Regions from separate parts of the Priestia aryabhattai genome, predicted to be linked through region 1. Evidence: predicted binding sites of a transcription regulator. Region 1 holds the regulator's gene; the other holds the start of a gene.
The links. Region 1 encodes LexA, which represses DNA repair genes until DNA is damaged. Its sites were predicted from a motif close to CGAACATATGTTCG; they were not measured.

Region 1 (9,074 bases):
GTAGAAAATTCATTAAATTATGCAAGAACGATTGGCGATACCGTTATTGCGGTGCATGTGGCTTTTGACCGAGAAAGCGAAAAGAGAATGGAAGAGAAGTGGGAGAAGTGGCAGCCTGATATTCGTATTGTTACGTTTCATTCTCAATACCGCAGCCTAGTGCGGCCGTTGTTTCGATTCATCGATATGGCTGAAGAAAAAGCCCGGGAAAATAATATGGCCATTACGGTCGTTATTCCACAATTCATTACAAAAAAAAGTTGGCAAAATATCCTTCACAATCAGTCCAGTCTGCTGTTAAAAGCACATTTGCTTTACCGTAAAAATGTAATTGTTACAACTGTACCGTACCGTTTTAGAAAATAATGAAACATGACTAAAAACCTCCAACTTGTATGTTGGAGGTTTTTAATTTTTAAATTCACATACACTAACCGTAATAGAATCTCATCAAAGGCGCAAACGGAGGGATTGCATGAGTGAATTGATTAAATTGTTGCGAAAAGGAAATAAATCGGCCATTATGGCCGCTGTAGTTAATACCATTATCTCCATTATTAAAGGAATTGCTTTCACTTTAACAGGGAATGTAGCAATGTTTGCTGAAACGATGCACAGCTTAGGAGATGCAGCTAATCAGTTTTTTGTCTTTATAGGTTCGGCATTAAGTAAAAAAGCCCCGTCCAAACGATTTCCAAACGGTTTCGGCCGATTGGTTAATCTCGTTCTATTAGGAGCGGTTCTTGTAGTAGGAATTATGGCGTTTGAAACGATTAAAGAAGGCTATCAGCATATCCTTCATCCGACCAAGTCTTCAGGCTTTATTTTAAATATTGCAGTACTTGGCATCTCGGTATTGCTTGAGATGTTTGTCCTATTTAAGGCAATGAAAGAAATTTTGCACGATGTCGGGATGAATACCGCCGAGGTCAATGTTTTTACACAAAGCTTTGTTCATTTAAAGAAAGCAAAGCCAGCAACCAAGCTTGTTTTTATGGAAGATCTTGTGGCTACTGGAGGAGGCGTGCTGGCATTAATTGCGGTTTTTATTTCACGGTTTACACCTTTTCATCAGGCTGAAGGAATTGCTTCTATTTTAATTGGTCTTATGATGTTTTTTGTAGTAGGACGAGTATTTTTAGATAACGCTGCTGGAGCGCTTGGCGAAGCAGATAAAGAAATGGAAATCAAAATTGGCGCAATTGTGATGCAAGATGTACAAGTGCGTGATATTCAAACATTAATGGTGATGAAAGAAGGAGAAGCGCTTCACGTTGAATTAAAAGTAGAAATTGATCCTTCTTTAACAGTGGCAGAAGCTGATGATATTAAAGATCGGCTGGAAAATCGTATTTTACAGGAAAAAGGAGTAACGGATGTCATTATTGAATTTGATGAAGATGATGGAATTCCTGACTGGGTGCCAAGTGACTTACAGCTTCAAAAAGAATAAAAAGAAGGAAGAAAACAGTTGTTTTCTTCCTTCTTTTTTAATTATGTATTTTCTGATGAGAACAGCTTTTATGTTTTAAATCGATCTTTTAATAAATTCCATAGTGAACTCACTCCGAGACTAATGCTGATCAGAATTCCTGATAGAGCTACTATTAAAGCGATATATTCAAAGATAGAAAAGTGCTTTATACTATCCCAATTGATGTTTCCCTTTAGGTTGCTAATAACTAAATTCATTCCGTAAATACCAGAAAGAACGGTATAAATCGTTAAAATTAATAATAAGTAATTGTGACGCTTGGCCGCAATTTTCTCTTGATTTTGATACAAAGTACCAAGGGTTTCTTTGACTTCTTGATAAAGAGAATTGATGTGAAAGATTTTCTTAAACAGCACAGAAAACTCTTGACCTTCTGTGCGAGAGCTGATTTCTAAAAATAAATATTTACCTGAAAACACGGTAATAGAGCGGATTAGTCGTTCAATGCCCTCTGAATCTTTATGAAACGTAAGCTGAGAATACTCATAAGATAGTTTTAACAGCACGATTTTATAGAAAAAATGTAAAAATAAATTATAGTAATGTTGGCCAAATAGATGATTCATTAAAAGCTGATCTGTTTTAGAGTCTGTCGATTTAGAAATACACGAAAACACATGGTCTGTTATGACGTAATAGGTTTCAGGAGCCCATCTTGAATACACGTGTTTGGTATTATACGTTTTAATATACTCATGATTGTGTGCAGAGATAAACGGTTTCCCGTGAGGTGTATAGCTATTTAGCTGTCCCGTACGAAATAAAGTTGCGGAGTTAATCTCTTGCTCTTGATTTACCGTTACATAACTTAATACAAACATCCGTTCATCGATAAAATAAGGAAGGCTCCCGATGTGCTTTTCACGTTTGGCTTCTTTTTTGATGTGTTCGTTCAAAAATGGTGCGAGCTGTGAAAAAATATAATCTTGTACTTTGCTATAGTGATGATGTTCATAGGTAATGGTGGATCCATACTCTTCAGCAAGCTTCGGTTCTAATACACGAAAATGATTCATGAATTCTAAAATATCATCATAGGTGTAATGATTATGGCTCATCTCAGTGCGAATGGTCATGACGCCAATTTCAAAAGGACATAAAAAAACATCTACAGATAGCACGTTGCTAGACACGGTGGTGGAGGAAGTGTGTAACGTAACGGTATGGTCTATTTTTTTTGAAAATCGAAACAACCCTTCTTTTTCGCACGAATCAGGAAATAGAATACATTCAATGTAAGGAAGAAAATATTGATCCAAGCTATCATGAGATACGTAATATTGTTCTCCGTAGTATTCTTTTTCTAAATGTTTATTTTGAATGGAAAAAAACTCGAACAAATTTGCTTCCAGTGCATGAACAAGCTGCTCTTTATTTTTTCGATCAAAAGAAAAAGGGAAAAGAAACATGTTCATTGCTTTAGTAGGCATAATGGTTTGAAATGGTTCTGTTTTCCTTGGTGTATTGGTCATAAACTACATCCTTCTGATGGTCGGTTGTATTTCCTTTTAGAAGTCGAGGAAGTGCAGATAGAGAGTAAAAGTTACAATGAGTTTTAGAAAAACTGTTCTACCTGCTTGCAATGATTCAACGTATCATTTATAATATGCCAATTTTTTTAGAAAACAAACGTAAAAAAACCAACTAACATCATGATTAGTTGGTTTTACATACAGTGTGTTATTAGTGAATCGTGCGATATACACCAGTTACTTTTCCTAAAATCGTTACGTGGCGAAGAATAATAGGCGCCATCGTTGAATTTTCAGGCTGTAAACGAACAAAATTTTCTTCTTTAAAGAAACGTTTGACCGTTGCTTCATTATCTTCGGTCATAGCCACCACAATATCTCCATTGTTAGCTGTTTGCTGCTGACGTACGATTACCATATCGCCATCTAGAATACCTGCTTCAATCATACTTTCTCCCATAATTTCAAGCATAAATACATGATCATCTGGAGAGACGAATTTATCTGGAAGAGGGAAATATTCTTCCACATTTTCAATGGCTGTTATAGGAAGACCCGCTGTTACTTTACCGATAACAGGAACATTAATGACATTGCTTTTAGGGATGTTTACTTCGTCTAGTTGAAGAACTTCAATTGCTCTTGGTTTTGTTGGATCTCTGCGAATTAACCCTTTGCTTTCCAAACGAGCTAAATGCCCGTGTACAGTGGAGCTAGAGGCTAATCCTACTGCTTCCCCAATCTCACGAACAGAAGGCGGATAACCTTTTAATTTTACTTCGTGCTTAATAAAATCTAGTATGTCTTGTTGACGTTTTGATAGCTTCATATTTTTCACCTCGATTTTAGCTATTCTTTAGGTGAATTATACCACGTGATGTGTCAATATACAAACATAAGTTCGAAGAATTCCATTGACAGAAACAAATGTTCTCAATAAAATAAGAACATATATTCTGATAGGGGGATCATAATATGCAACAATTCTTACATTCTATGAAACATTACGCTATTTTTTTTGCAGTTATCGCTGTACTTACATATGTATTGACGCTGGTTTTAGGAGCAGATAAAGTAGATTTAGACAAATATTCAACGGTTACTATTACAAAAGGAGATACGCTTTGGGAATTGTCTAACAAGTATCATAATCACCATCATTTGACCGCCAATGAATTTGTCAAATGGGTTGAAGACGTCAATAATTTAAATTCAGATACTGCCCAGTCTTTATCTCCTGGAGATAAATTATATATTCCTGTTTTAAAAAAAGAGTTGCATAATCAAGTGGCAATTGAACAGTAGTGTGTAACGGCCGTTCCTGAATATTGTTAGAAGCCGAAAAGGTCGTGATAAAAGTGGACGCCATTATTTATTGCCGTGTCAGTACGAATAAAAAAACCCAAGAAACATCTTTACAGCGCCAGCAAGAAGAATTAAAAAAGCTTGCTGATCTTCACCATCTAGACGTAAAAAAAGTCGTAATGGAAAAAGCAAGCGGATATGATGTAGACAGAGAGGGTATTTTGGATGTTCTTCATACAATGAAAGAAGAGAAAATATCTGTGCTGCTCATTCAAGATGAAACACGATTAGGCAGAGGAAATGCCCGAATTGCGCTGCTTCATGCTTTTCATAAAGAAAACGCCACGATCTATACGATTAGTCATCAAGGTCAGCTTCAGCTTTCAGAATCTGATTCGATGGTGTTAGATATTATTAGCTTAGTGGAAGAGCATCAGCGGAAATTACATAATGCTAAAATTAAAAGAGGAATGAAAAGAGCCGTAGAAAACGGTTATCGTCCGCAGCAAAATTTAAAAAATCAAGGAGTTAACTCGGGAAGAGAAAAAAAAGAAGCGCCGATTGAAGAAATTGTACGCCTGCGTCATAACGGCTTAACCTTTGCTGAAATTTCAGTTACGCTAAAAGGTTTTGGTTATAATATTTCAAAAGCGACGGTACATCGTCGCTATCAAGAGTATAAAGAGAGTGCTCAATCTCTTGATAAAACGAAAGAGATTTAGTAAGATGACTACATGTTGCCGGAACTGCTCGGTAATTTTAATTATTGATTATAAGGAGATAGGTTTTATATGCTATCAAAAGATAAACTTGCTCGTATTAATGCTCTTTCAAAAAAGGCAAAGACTGAAGGTTTGACAGAATCTGAAGCGAAAGAACAGCAAGAGCTACGTCAGGAATATTTAAAAGTTTTCCGACAATCTATGACAAATCACCTTCATACGATTAAAGTTGTGGACGAAGAAGGTAAAGATGTTACGCCTAAGAAGTTAAAAGAGAGTAAAAAGAAGCGTCTTCACTAAGATGTTCTAGTAAAACTAGAGGGAGTGTTCTCTCTAGTTTTTTGTATATTTTTAATAAGGCGCACAAAAACTGTAAAAGTAGAAATTTTTTTGGTTCAAGTATTGTACAAATAAGCAAATCATTAGTATGATAACATATGTACATAGTTTTGAAAGGAATGAAGAGTATGACACAACGTATTGAAGATCTTTCGATTGCAACAATTCGTACTTTATCAATCGATGCGATTGAAAAAGCAAATTCAGGTCACCCAGGTATGCCAATGGGAGCTGCTCCAATGGCATATACATTGTGGACAAAATTTATGAACATCAATCCAAAGAATCCAAACTGGTTCAACCGTGATCGTTTTGTATTATCAGCAGGACACGGATCAGCACTATTATACAGCTTGCTTCATTTAGCTGGATATGACTTATCAATTGAAGACCTTAAAAACTTCCGTCAATGGGGAAGTAAAACACCAGGCCATCCGGAGTTCGGTCATACAGCAGGTGTTGATGCAACAACTGGCCCACTAGGACAAGGTATTGCAATGGCTGTTGGTAAAGCAATGGCAGAACGTCATTTAGCTGAAACATACAACAAAGAAGGTTTAGAAATTGTAGACCACTTTACGTATGGTATCTGTGGTGACGGAGACTTAATGGAAGGTGTATCTGCTGAAGCAGCTTCATTAGCGGCACACTTAAAATTAGGACGCTTAGTTGTTTTATACGATTCAAATGATATTTCTTTAGACGGAGATTTAGATCGCTCGTTCTCTGAGAACGTAGAAGATCGTTTCAAAGCTTACGGATGGCAAGTAATCCGCGTTGAAGACGGCAATGACTTGACAGCGATTGCAAATGCAATCGAAGAAGCAAAAGGCGATTTAACACGCCCAACGCTAATTGAAGTAAAAACAACAATCGGATTTGGTTCTCCAAACCACGCAGGTACTTCTGGCGTGCACGGTTCTCCGTTAGGTTCCGATGAAACAAAATTAACAAAAGAAGCTTATGCATGGACATTTGAAGAAGATTTCTATGTGCCAGAAGAAGTGTATGCTCACTTCAAAGCTACAATTGCTGAAGATGGCCAAAAGAAAGAAAACGAATGGAACGATGTATTTGCACAGTATAAAGAAAAATATCCTGAACTAGGTCGTCAATTTGAACTAGCAGTAGAAGGAAAGTTACCGGAAGGTTGGGAAGAAACGCTTCCAGCATACGAAACGGGTTCAAGCTTAGCTAGCCGTGCTTCTTCTGGAGAAGTATTAAACGCAGTAGCACAAGCTGTACCTCAATTCTTCGGCGGTTCAGCTGACTTAGCTGGCTCAAATAAAACAATGATTAAAGGTTCAGAAGACTTCACTGCAGCTGATTACAGCGGACGTAATATTTGGTTCGGTGTACGTGAATTTGCAATGGGAGCTGCATTAAATGGTATGGCTCTACACGGCGGTGTAAAAGTATTCGGAGGAACATTCTTTGTATTCTCTGATTATCTTCGCCCAGCAATTCGCTTAGCAGCTTTAATGAAGCTTCCTGTAACATATGTATTTACACATGACAGTATCGCAGTTGGAGAAGACGGCCCAACACATGAGCCAATTGAACAATTGCCTTCACTTCGTGCAATGCCAGGTCTTTCAGTGGTTCGTCCTGCAGATGCAAATGAAACAGCTGCTGCATGGCGCTTAGCATTAGAGTCAACTGACCGCCCAACGGCGCTTGTATTGACTCGTCAAAACTTGCCAACGCTTGAAGGTACAAAAGAAAATGCATACGAAGGCGTGTCTAAAGGTGCATACGTTGTATCTAAAGCTGGTAAAGACCAAGCGGATGCATTAATACTTGCAACAGGCTCTGAAGTAAGCCTAGCAGTAGAAGCACAAAAAGCATTAGCTGCAGAAGGCATTGACGTATCTGTAGTAAGTATGCCTGCATGGGATCGTTTCGAAGAGCAATCTGCTGAGTACAAAGAAAGTGTTATCCCTAAATCAGTGAAAAAACGTTTAGGTATTGAAATGGCTTCTACACTTGGCTGGGAACGCTATGTTGGAGACGAAGGACAAGTTCTTGGTATTAATCACTTCGGTGCATCTGCTCCTGGTGAAACAATCATGAAAGAATTTGGTTTTACAGTTGAAAATGTAGTAGCAAAAGTGAAAAGCTTGCTTAATGCATAATTCTTTTTCATAAGAAAGAGCAGACTCCTGTGGTCTGCTCTTTTTTTTCGACAAAAAAACAAAGAAATTTTTTCATCGATAGACAAGCATTGCGTACACCATTCGGTATAATGGTACAAAAAAGAACGAGCCGAAAGGGAGGATGAATCGTGAGAACGTATGAAGTATATTTAATGGAGGAAGAAGTTGCATCATCCTATTTTCGAAGAGAAAAGCTCATTTATCAGCTGCTGATTGAATATAGAATGAAACGTCACTTGCAAGAAACGCACTTGCAAAAACAAGTGAATTACATTACTCGCCAACTGCCCATTTCATTTATTCAACGAGAACTGCTTCAGGCGTTTTCTCATTATCCTCATTTTTTTACTCATCAAGAGACGTTTGTGCTGGAATATCCTCATAAAAAAAGTCGAGCATCTATAAAATTAACGAATCGCTGTATAACAATTGAAGGAGATGGCAATGTTGATGCTGAGACAGCTTTTTTTGAAGTATTACGCAAGCTAGATCCTTGTTTTTTAGCAGTGAATTATGGAACGGATGAATATGGCTGGCTGAGGCCTGTGAAAACAAGAAAATTTGTGTAATTATTTAAGGAAATTGGAACGGAAATATTGTATAATAGCGTATGGTCTAGTACACTGTAAGTTAGACAACATGAAGGAGGAAGTAATACCATGGGAATGTATATTCTAGTTGGTGTTCTAGCATTAATTGTTGGGATAGCGCTAGGATTTTTCATTGCTCGTAAATATATGATGAGCTATCTGAAGAAAAATCCACCAATTAATGAACAAATGTTAAAAATGATGATGATGCAAATGGGCATGAAACCATCGCAGAAAAAAATTAACCAAATGATGAAAGCAATGAACGGCCAAATTAAATAATGGTTAATTGGACAGACACTCTCTATTCAGAAGGGTGTCTTTTGTTTTATGATAGACATAAGAAAATGGTTGTGGGGCTAGGGGGATACGATGAAAATTTTTCGAGAACTATGGTGGTTTTTTAAACAGGAAAAAAAGTCTTACATAACGGGGGTAGCGTTGCTCATTATTGTGGCAGCATTAGAACTTCTCCCGCCTAAAATTATTGGCTTAACGGTAGATGGTATTAAAGAAGGGACGCTGAATGGAAAGCGCTTAATGCAGATGGTTGGCATTTTGCTAGGAGCTGCTGTTGTGGCCTATTTCACAAGATACATATGGCGTATTATGATATTTGGTTCATCTGTTAAACTAGCCAAGCAGCTGAGAAATACCCTCTACACTCATTTTACCAAGATGAATCAGGCCTTTTATCAGCGGAGGCGAATTGGGGATTTGATGGCGCATGCAACTAACGATATTCAAGCTATTCAACAAACTGCAGGTTCGGGCGTTTTGACACTCGTGGATTCGATTGTCACAGGAGGGCTTGTTCTATGCACAATGGCCCTCACAATCAGCTGGAAATTAACGCTTATTTGCCTTATTCCTATGCCGCTTATGGCCGTTTTAACAAGTTACTATGGTACATTGCTTCATGCGCGGTTTCATCACGCACAAGCAGCATTTTCTACTTTAAATGATAAGGTTCAAGAAAGCATTAGCGGAATTAA
Region 2 (9,074 bases), on a different contig from region 1:
CTTTATCGGTTTTCGTCTTGTTCAAAATAATGGTTCATCTTCCCTTATCATTTTTGATAAAGGGTCAGGCTTTAAAAAGAATAGCGAGACAAAACAAAATGGTGTAGGTCTAGCTATTGTTGATGCAATGATTAAAGAAATGGAGTTAACGTGGTCGATTCATTCAACGAAAAATGGAACGGATATTCAAATTACGTACGAAGCGAGGGACTAATTCACTCGCTTTTTTAAACGAATTTTAACCTTTCTTTTCCTTCCTCTTAACTTTCTCTGTTTATAGTAATAGAGAGGTGATAAAAGTGGAAATTGTTAAAACGACTCAGCTGATAAAAGTATTTAAAGGAGTAGAAGCTGTAAGTGAAGTGAATCTATCCATTAAAGAAGGAGAAATCTATGGCTTTTTAGGACCCAACGGAGCAGGGAAGACCACAACGATTCGAATGCTGCTCGGTTTAATGAAGCCAACGCGCGGCGAAATCGAGCTGTTTGGAGAAAGTATAAAAAACCACAGGCAGCATATTCGAGCATTAAAAAAGATAGGTTCACTTGTAGAGAGCCCTTCCTATTATGCTCATTTAACGGCAAGAGAAAATCTAGAAGTACTTCGCAAAATACTGGGAGTCTCTAAAAAAAGAGTGGATGAAGTACTAGATATTGTAAAATTAACAAAAGAAGCAAATCGTCCAGTTAAAGGCTTTTCTCTTGGGATGAAACAGCGGCTTGGTATTGCTTCTGCACTTCTCGGAAACCCTCGTTTATTAATCTTAGATGAACCAACCAACGGACTAGATCCTGCAGGAATTCAAGAAATCCGTTCATTGATTAAAGAAATGCCAAGAAAAAACGGAGTTACCGTGTTGATTTCAAGTCATTTACTTTATGAAATTGACCACTTAGCGACTCAAGTAGGCATTATTACAAAAGGAAAGATGCTATTTAATGGGTCAATTGAATCGCTTCGCAAAAAGGCCAACCATCAAGTGGCATTTACAATAGGGGAGATAGAAAAGGCAAAAACGATACTATTAACAAACGGATTTGTACCTACTATCGATAAAAACAGTCTCCTTCTAGATTATATTGATCATGAGCAAGTGGCACATCTCGTTTATCAGCTCGTGCAAGAAAATGTCTCTATCTATCGCGTTGAAGAAAAAACAAAATCACTAGAAGATATCTTTTTAAAGCTGACGAGCGAGGAGAATGAACATGTTCATGAAAATACTGCAGGCTGAGTGTATGAAATTAAAAAGAAAAGGGCTCTGGCTTTTATTACTTTTAGGTCCAGCGGGTGTAATAGGCTTAACACTGGTTGATTATAGCGTTCGATATGAATATTTAATTCAACAAAATCCAAATGTGTGGGAAGGTCTTTTTCATGAAATAAACATTACACTTCCAACAGCTTTTTTACTGGGAGGAACGATTCTTGCTTCAAATATAGCGCATGTTGAATATCATAGAAGCTCCTGGAAGCAGCTACTGAGCTTACCTGTAAGCAGACTAAGTGTTTATACGGGAAAATTTATAGTAGTTATGGCTATGTTACTCATCGCTTCTGCTGTTCTATTGATCAGTATAATCGGGCTAGGGTGGTGGTTGGGCTTTGGTCTTCCGCCTTCTTGGAAAACTCTTTTTGTTTATAACTTTTATCCGTTCTTTTCGGCCATCCCGTTTGTAGCTATTCAAATATGGCTATCTATGCTTTTTAAAAATCAAAGCGGTTCTCTTGCACTAGGTATTATGATGAGTGTGATAATGAGTGGTATGGGAGACTTGCCGAGCTGGTTTATCTGGCAATGGCCGATGCTAGTGTTTTCCGATTACCGGAATACGTATATGATAACAGGTGCGATTATCGGCATTTTTTTATATGGTGCAGGCGCCTTTCACTTTATCAGAAAGGATGTGGCTTGAATGTTTTTGCAATTATGTAAGGTAGAATGGTTTAAATTGTTTAAAACAAAAGCCTGGGTATATCTTTTTGTTAATCCTATTCTTATCGCTGCTATCCTTTTTGTGGGTGATCAGGCGATGCCAAGTGGAAAAATAAAATGGCTCATGGCAAGTGCCTTCATTGCCAATGTTCACGGATTATTGCTTTTTCCGTTAACTGGCGGGTTAGTAACATCGTTTGTTTGCCGATATGAACACGAAGCAGGAGGTTGGAAACAATTATTATCTCTTCCTGTAACAAGGAAATCAGTTTACGGAGCAAAATTAATCACAGCAGCAGCTTTCATGGGAATTCTTCAAGTATTTGTATTTGTTGTTTTGTTAGGGATTAGCGTTTTGAAAGACTACCCCGGTACTATTCCATTAAAAATGATGGCTGGAAATATGCTAAGCGGCTGGATTGCAGTGTTGCCAATTATTGCGTTTATGCTAGTTGTATCGATGGCACTTTCTAGCTTTGGAGCATCTTTAACAGTCAATGTCATTTTAACACTACCGAATTTATTTGTTGTTAATTCTGAACGATTTGGCCCCTGGTACCCTTGGACTCAGCCAACGTATGGAATGTTAGGTGTAACCGGAAAAGCATCATGGGAGTTGATGCTGACTACACAGACTTTCTTAGTGGTTATTATAAGCAGCTTTCTGCTTTTTGTAGCAGCGGGTTTACTGTATTTTCAGCGCAAACATATATAATAGAAAAAACCCGCTTTTTTATAGCGGGTTTTCAGCTGGCTTTTGGAATAGTAAAGCCTACTCCAAAAACGTCGCGCACATCGTGGACAACAACAAAAGCTTGTTCGTCGACTTTATGAATAATACGCTTTAACTCTAGCAGTTCTTGTTTGTTCACAACCACGTACAATACGTCTTTTGCTTCTTTTGTATAGCTTCCATGAGCAGAGAAGACAGTGACGCCGCGTTGCATCTTTTTATTGACTTGTTCGGCTACTTCAGCTGAACGGTGTGAAATAATGGTGATTGCTTTGCGGGGGTTGAGTCCTTCAATGATATAATCAAGCACCTTTGTTCCGATGTAAAGAGAAATAACCGTGTACATCGTCTTTTCTCCACCGATGACAAAATAAGCGCTTGCTACAACTAATAAATCAATTGCTAGCATCGTTTTGCTAATATTCCAGTCTAGATATTGATTAGCTAAGCGGGCAATAACTGCAGAGCCTCCAGAAGTTCCGCCTCCTCTAAACACAAGTCCGAGTCCTACACCAGCAAAAATACCAGCAAAAATAGCCCCCAGTAACGTATCGTCAAGAGGATTTCCCAGTCCTTCAGTTATATGTAGGAATAGAGATGTGAAAATAATACATATAATTGTGTAAGCAATCACACGTTTGTGAAGCAATTTGTATCCGATCAGTACCAGCAAACCGTTTAATATAAAGTTTGTGATACCCGGAGACCAGCCTAGTACATAATAGGTAATCATTGTTACACCGGTTACGCCGCCTTCTGCTAATTCATTTGGAATAGCAAAGTAATTAATGGCCAGTGCGAAAATAAGGCTCCCTAGAATAATGAGGATAATTTCTTTTATTTTATTGATCATGAACGTTACCTCCAATCATCAAAAACTCCGAAAACACAGTCATGACAATGTATTATACCAACTCTAGAGGCCGAATTAAAGATGGGATATTATTATTTTTTTAAAAATCAATTTCTGCTATCAGCATAAAATCTTTTGACAGTTTTTATGGAGTATGAAAAAATGAATTGTTTGCTTTTATTTTGATTAAAAAGTTTTGCAATGAGAATGTTCGTTCGGTAAAATAGAAGCAAGAGTCAAGGGGGAGAATGAACGTGTATCAAGATGAATTAAAACAGTATGCGAAGTTAGTAATGCCCGAGCATTTAGAGAAAATGAAAAAAATGTACAGTCCCGAGGCGCATAAGCAGCCTTTAGGATTGGAAAAAGAAAAGATTGAGCATATTGAAAATGTCATTATGAACAGTTACTCGGAGCATCATCCAGTAACGCTTCACGTCTATGAAGCAGGACATATTCAAAGATATGAACGAGTGACGATTGATAAAGTCTCGCTGCAGTCGAATACGCTGATGGTTACAGGCCCTTGTTATACATATTCGATTCGAGCGGATGCAGTAATTGAAGCAAATGTGTGGAAAGATGAAAGCTACTCTAGCTAAGAGTAGCTTTTTTGTTCGTTTTGTATCTTTTTTTTAACGCTTGCATACAATACATAAAAGCATATTCTGCGAGTAGTAACTTCTAGCTACTAGGAAATTTTAATTAAAGAAGGGATATTGTATGCAAAATGAAAAAACTCAAGTAAGAGAAATCGAATTAACGCAGTTCATTAAAAAAAGACTCGTTCGTTTTATCTCAAGTTTAGCTATTTCTTCTGCCCTTGCTTCCATATTATATATGCTTCTGTTTCTATTTAAATGATGGGTCACTTCGAGTTGTCCAAAAAGGTGGACAACTTTTTTAGTGTATAGGCTTTTATTAAATCAGGACAAGCTAAGCTTGATTCAGTCAGGAAAAATTCAATCGGTCAAGAAATAGTCAAAAACAGTCATAGCTAATTGAGTAGAAGAAAACCTTTACATATAATGAGAAAAGTAGACAAATTCTTGAGTTACCAGCTTATTTCCTTTTGTATTAACTATTATTAAAACAAATACAAATCTAATTGTTCGTTCAAAAAACTTTATTTTGTAATTAAAAAAATGAATGTTTTTGATTTTTTATGATTGATTTTGAATGTAAACCGTGATAAAGTAAGTACATGAAATAAATGAAAACGCTTTTTTGAAAAAGGAGCTAGAACATGTTAACGCCGGAAAGACATCAACTAATCTTAAAACTTTTAAAAGAGAAAGAACTTGTAAAAGTGCAAGAGTTTATCGAAGTTACAGGCGCTTCGGAATCCACAATTAGAAGAGACTTAAGTCAACTAGAAGAAGAGCAAATGCTCAAACGTGTTCACGGTGGCGCTTCGCTTATTCGCAGTAAACGAATCGAACTGAGCGTTATCGAAAAATCTGCTAAAAATGTTCAAGATAAACGAAACATTGCAGAGTATGCGGCTTCCATTATAAATGAAGGTGACTGTATTTTTTTAGATGCAGGAACTACAACGTATGAAATGATTCCTTTTTTAAAGCAAAAAGATGTAGTTGTGGTGACAAATGGTTTAATGCATTTAAACCCGATGCTAGAACAAGGTATCACCCTCTATTTAATTGGGGGATCTGTTAAACATAAAACGGGCGCTTTAATTGGCAATGGAGCCCTTTTAAGTCTTGAGCAGTACCGTTTTGATAAGTGTTTCATGGGAGCAAATGGGATTCACCATCAATATGGATATACAACTCCTGATCCAGAAGAAGCATTAATCAAGCAAACGGCAATGAGGCTGGCTAGAGAATCTTATATTTTATCAGATTCTACTAAATTTTTTGAAACAAGCTTTGCGAAAATAGCCGATTTACATGAAGCAAAAATTATAACAAATGACGTACCTAGCGATGTACTTATACAGTATGCAAACAAAACAGACATAAAGGTTGTGAAATCATGATTTATACATGTACCTTGAACCCATCCGTTGATTACGTAGTACATGTTTCAGCATTCGAAGAAGGCGGACTTAACCGCACAACGAATGAAGCCAAGTTTCCAGGAGGAAAAGGCATTAACGTCTCTCGCGTTTTAAAGCGATTAGGTGTTGATAATAAAGCTCTCGGTTTTGTAGCCGGCTTTACAGGAACCTATATCGAAGACTACTTAAAAGCGGAGAATATCGAAACAGCTTTTACAAGAGTTGATGGAGATACGCGTATTAACGTAAAGTTAAAAACAGAAAAAGAAACAGAAATTAACGGTCAAGGACCTGCTATTACAGACGAAGCGCTTCAGTCTTTATTGAATCAAGTAAAGCAAATGACTGAAGGCGATATCTTCGTATTAGCGGGGAGTATACCGAAAACGCTTCCAAGTTCTGTGTATGAAACGTTAACTGAGCTAGCAGCAGCGAACGGAGTAAAAGTTGTAGTAGATGCAAGTGGGAAAACCTTGCTAGACGTCGTGTCTCACAAGCCGTTTTTTATCAAACCGAATCATCATGAACTTGCAGAATTGTTTGATGTAGAAGTAAACAGTGCAGAAGATGCGCTAGTATACGGTAAGAAGCTCGTGGAACAAGGAGCGCAAAACGTCGTTGTATCCATGGCAGGCGATGGAGCCCTTCTTATTAACGAAAGCGGTGTCTACAGTGCCACAGTTCCTAAAGGAACAGTGAAAAATTCTGTTGGAGCTGGAGATTCACTTGTAGCTGGATTTATTGCTTCTTATGTAAAACAAGGAGATTTGTTAGAAGCCTTTCAAACAGGAGTCGCTTCAGGAAGTGCCACAGCATTCTCACTTGAATTATGTACAGCAGAAGATGTAGAGACGCTTCGTGAACAAGTGTCAATCACAAAGGTAGAGTAGGGGGAACCGAGAATGAGGATTACTGAATTATTAAAAAAAGATACAATCATTCTTGATTTAAAGAGCACATCAAAAGCTGATGTTATTGATGAGTTAGTTGGAAAATTAGACGAAGCTGGTCGCTTAAGCGACCGAGCTGGCTATAAAGAAGCAATTTTAAATCGTGAATCTCAAAGCACAACGGGAATTGGGGAAGGCATTGCCATTCCACATGCAAAAACAAACTCGGTTAAAACACCGGCCATTGCATTTGGACGCTCAACAGAAGGTATTGATTATGAATCATTAGACGGACAGCCCGCACACTTATTCTTCATGATTGCAGCGAGTGAAGGAGCGAATAATGCTCACTTAGAAACACTATCTCGTTTGTCTACGTTATTAATGGACGAATCGTTCCGAAAAACGTTGCTAACGGCATCATCAATTGATGAAGTTATTAAAGCAATTGATGATAAAGAAACTGAAAATGAAGCGCCGGAAGAAGAAGTGGATACAGCTTCAGATCAATTAGTGCTTGCTGTAACGGCTTGTCCAACAGGAATTGCACACACATATATGGCAGCGGACAGCTTAAAAGCAAAAGCGAAAGACATGAATGTGACACTCAAAGTTGAAACAAACGGTTCCAGCGGTGTTAAAAACGCGTTGACGAAGGAAGAAATTGAAAACGCTACCGCTATTATTGTTGCAGCGGACAAGCAAGTGGAAATGGAACGTTTTGCAGGTAAAAAAGTCATTCAAGTTCCAGTAGCTGAAGGAATTCGAAAGCCTCAAGAATTAATTAACCGCGCGTTAAAAGGAGACGCTCCTGTATACAGCGGCGGCGGTGGCAGCAAAGAAGGCGGAGAAAGTAAAGGATCAGAGCGTACAGGGTTTTATAAACACCTAATGAGCGGTGTATCAGCAATGCTTCCGTTTGTTGTAGGTGGCGGGATCTTAATTGCCATTTCATTTATGTTTGGTATTCACTCAGCAGAACCAAAAGATCCAACGTACAATGCGTTTGCAGCGGCGCTAAAAACAATTGGCGGAGATAATGCATTCTTCTTACTAGTACCGGTACTAGCAGGGTTCATTGCAATGAGTATTGCTGATCGTCCTGGTTTAGCTCCTGGTATGGTTGCAGGTCTTTTAGCAGCTTCTGGTGGAGGCGGTTTCTTAGGTGGTTTAATCGCTGGTTTCTTAGCGGGTTATGTAGTAGTGGGATTAAAGAAATTATTCAGCGGTTTACCGCAAGCGCTTGATGGAATTAAACCAGTTCTTCTTTATCCGCTATTTGGGATTTTCATCTCAGGACTGATTATGCTTTATGTTGTAAATGAACCAGTTAGTGCAATTAACAAAGGATTAACGCACTGGTTAAGTGGATTTGGTACAGGTAACTTAGTGTTACTAGGTATTATCTTAGGCGGTATGATGGCTATTGATATGGGTGGTCCTATTAACAAAGCAGCCTTTACATTTGGTATTGCAATGATTGATGCTGGAAACTATGCACCTCATGCAGCGATTATGGCAGGCGGTATGGTTCCACCATTAGGTATGGCTATTGCGACAACTTTGTTCAAAAATAAATTTACTCGTCAAGAGCGTGAAACAGGTAAAACATGTTATGTAATGGGTCTTTCATTTATCACAGAAGGTGCGATTCCATTCGCAGCAGCTGACCCAGGCCGCGTTATTCCCGCATCGGTTATCGGTGCTGCAGTAGCAGGTGCTTTAACAATGATGTTCCACATCGGTTTACCAGCACCACACGGCGGTGTATTCGTTATCGGAATTGTACAAGGAAACCCTCTTTTATATGCACTAGCGATTTTAATTGGTGCAATTGTAACAGCGGTCCTTGTAGGTGTATTAAAAAAGCCAAAAGCAGAATAACAAATAAAGACTGATTTTACATGATGTAAAATCAGTCTTTATTTGTGTTTTTGTAGTAGACATTTGTTCTTTATGAGAGTACAATTACGTTAGTATTCCTTTAATTTTTAGAAAAGTTAGATAGATAAGCTTTTCTACTTGATAAAATATGTTACAATAATCGAATATTAAAAACAAAGTAAGGAAGTGTCTCAAACATGAAGGTTGCGAAGTTTGGCGGGAGTTCAGTTGCAAGCGCAGAGAAATTTAAACAGGTTGCGCATATTGTAACGTCTGATAAAGAGAGAAAGCTGGTAGTTGTGTCAGCTCCGGGCAAGCGATACGGAGAAGATACAAAAATGACAGATTTGCTAATCGCACTTTCTGCCAAAATACAGCTTGGAGAAGATTACGTAGATGAGTTTGGGCAAGTAATTGATCGCTATCGTGAAATCGTTGTTGACTTGTCTATACCGGAAACGATTATTACTGACATTATTACGAATTTACAATCACTTATTGATTTACATAAAAATGATCCATTTCGCTTATTAGACTGTCTAAAAGCAAGCGGAGAAGATAATAATGCAAAGGTAATGGCTGCTTATTTAAACCATTTAGGGTTTGAAGCTCATTATGTAAATCCGAAAGAAGCAGGTATTTTTGTTTCCGATGAACCAGGAAGAGCAAGAGTGCTTCCATTGTCTTATGAAAAACTACCGCAGCTAAGAGAGCGTTCGGGCATTCTGGTGATTCCAGGATTCTTTGGCTACTCTGA

Region 2: a site for LexA is predicted at 3,728-3,741, ahead of M3225_RS20080 (YolD-like family protein). Genes of this name have one in related genera too.

The regions. Positions count from the first base shown of each region.
Region 1 covers NZ_JAMBOQ010000001.1:459,198-468,271, reverse strand. Annotated here, with positions in the region: gene M3225_RS02455 (APC family permease) at 1-366, shown strand, start outside; gene M3225_RS02450 (cation diffusion facilitator family transporter) at 476-1,453, shown strand; gene M3225_RS02445 (hypothetical protein) at 1,522-2,967, opposite strand; gene lexA (transcriptional repressor LexA) at 3,179-3,796, opposite strand; gene yneA (cell division suppressor protein YneA) at 3,943-4,272, shown strand; gene M3225_RS02430 (YneB family resolvase-like protein) at 4,326-4,994, shown strand; gene M3225_RS02425 (DUF896 domain-containing protein) at 5,064-5,294, shown strand; gene tkt (transketolase) at 5,462-7,468, shown strand; gene sirA (sporulation inhibitor of replication protein SirA) at 7,618-8,058, shown strand; gene M3225_RS02410 (YneF family protein) at 8,149-8,361, shown strand; gene M3225_RS02405 (ABC transporter transmembrane domain-containing protein) at 8,452-9,074, shown strand, end outside.
Region 2 covers NZ_JAMBOQ010000004.1:291,303-300,376, forward strand. Annotated here, with positions in the region: gene M3225_RS20055 (sensor histidine kinase) at 1-214, shown strand, start outside; gene M3225_RS20060 (ABC transporter ATP-binding protein) at 300-1,235, shown strand; gene M3225_RS20065 (ABC transporter permease) at 1,210-1,917, shown strand; gene M3225_RS20070 (ABC transporter permease) at 1,918-2,652, shown strand; gene M3225_RS20075 (YitT family protein) at 2,684-3,523, opposite strand; gene M3225_RS20080 (YolD-like family protein) at 3,772-4,125, shown strand; gene M3225_RS20085 (hypothetical protein) at 4,247-4,387, shown strand; gene M3225_RS20090 (DeoR/GlpR family DNA-binding transcription regulator) at 4,770-5,522, shown strand; gene pfkB (1-phosphofructokinase) at 5,519-6,433, shown strand; gene M3225_RS20100 (PTS fructose transporter subunit IIABC) at 6,446-8,317, shown strand; gene M3225_RS20105 (aspartate kinase) at 8,515-9,074, shown strand, end outside.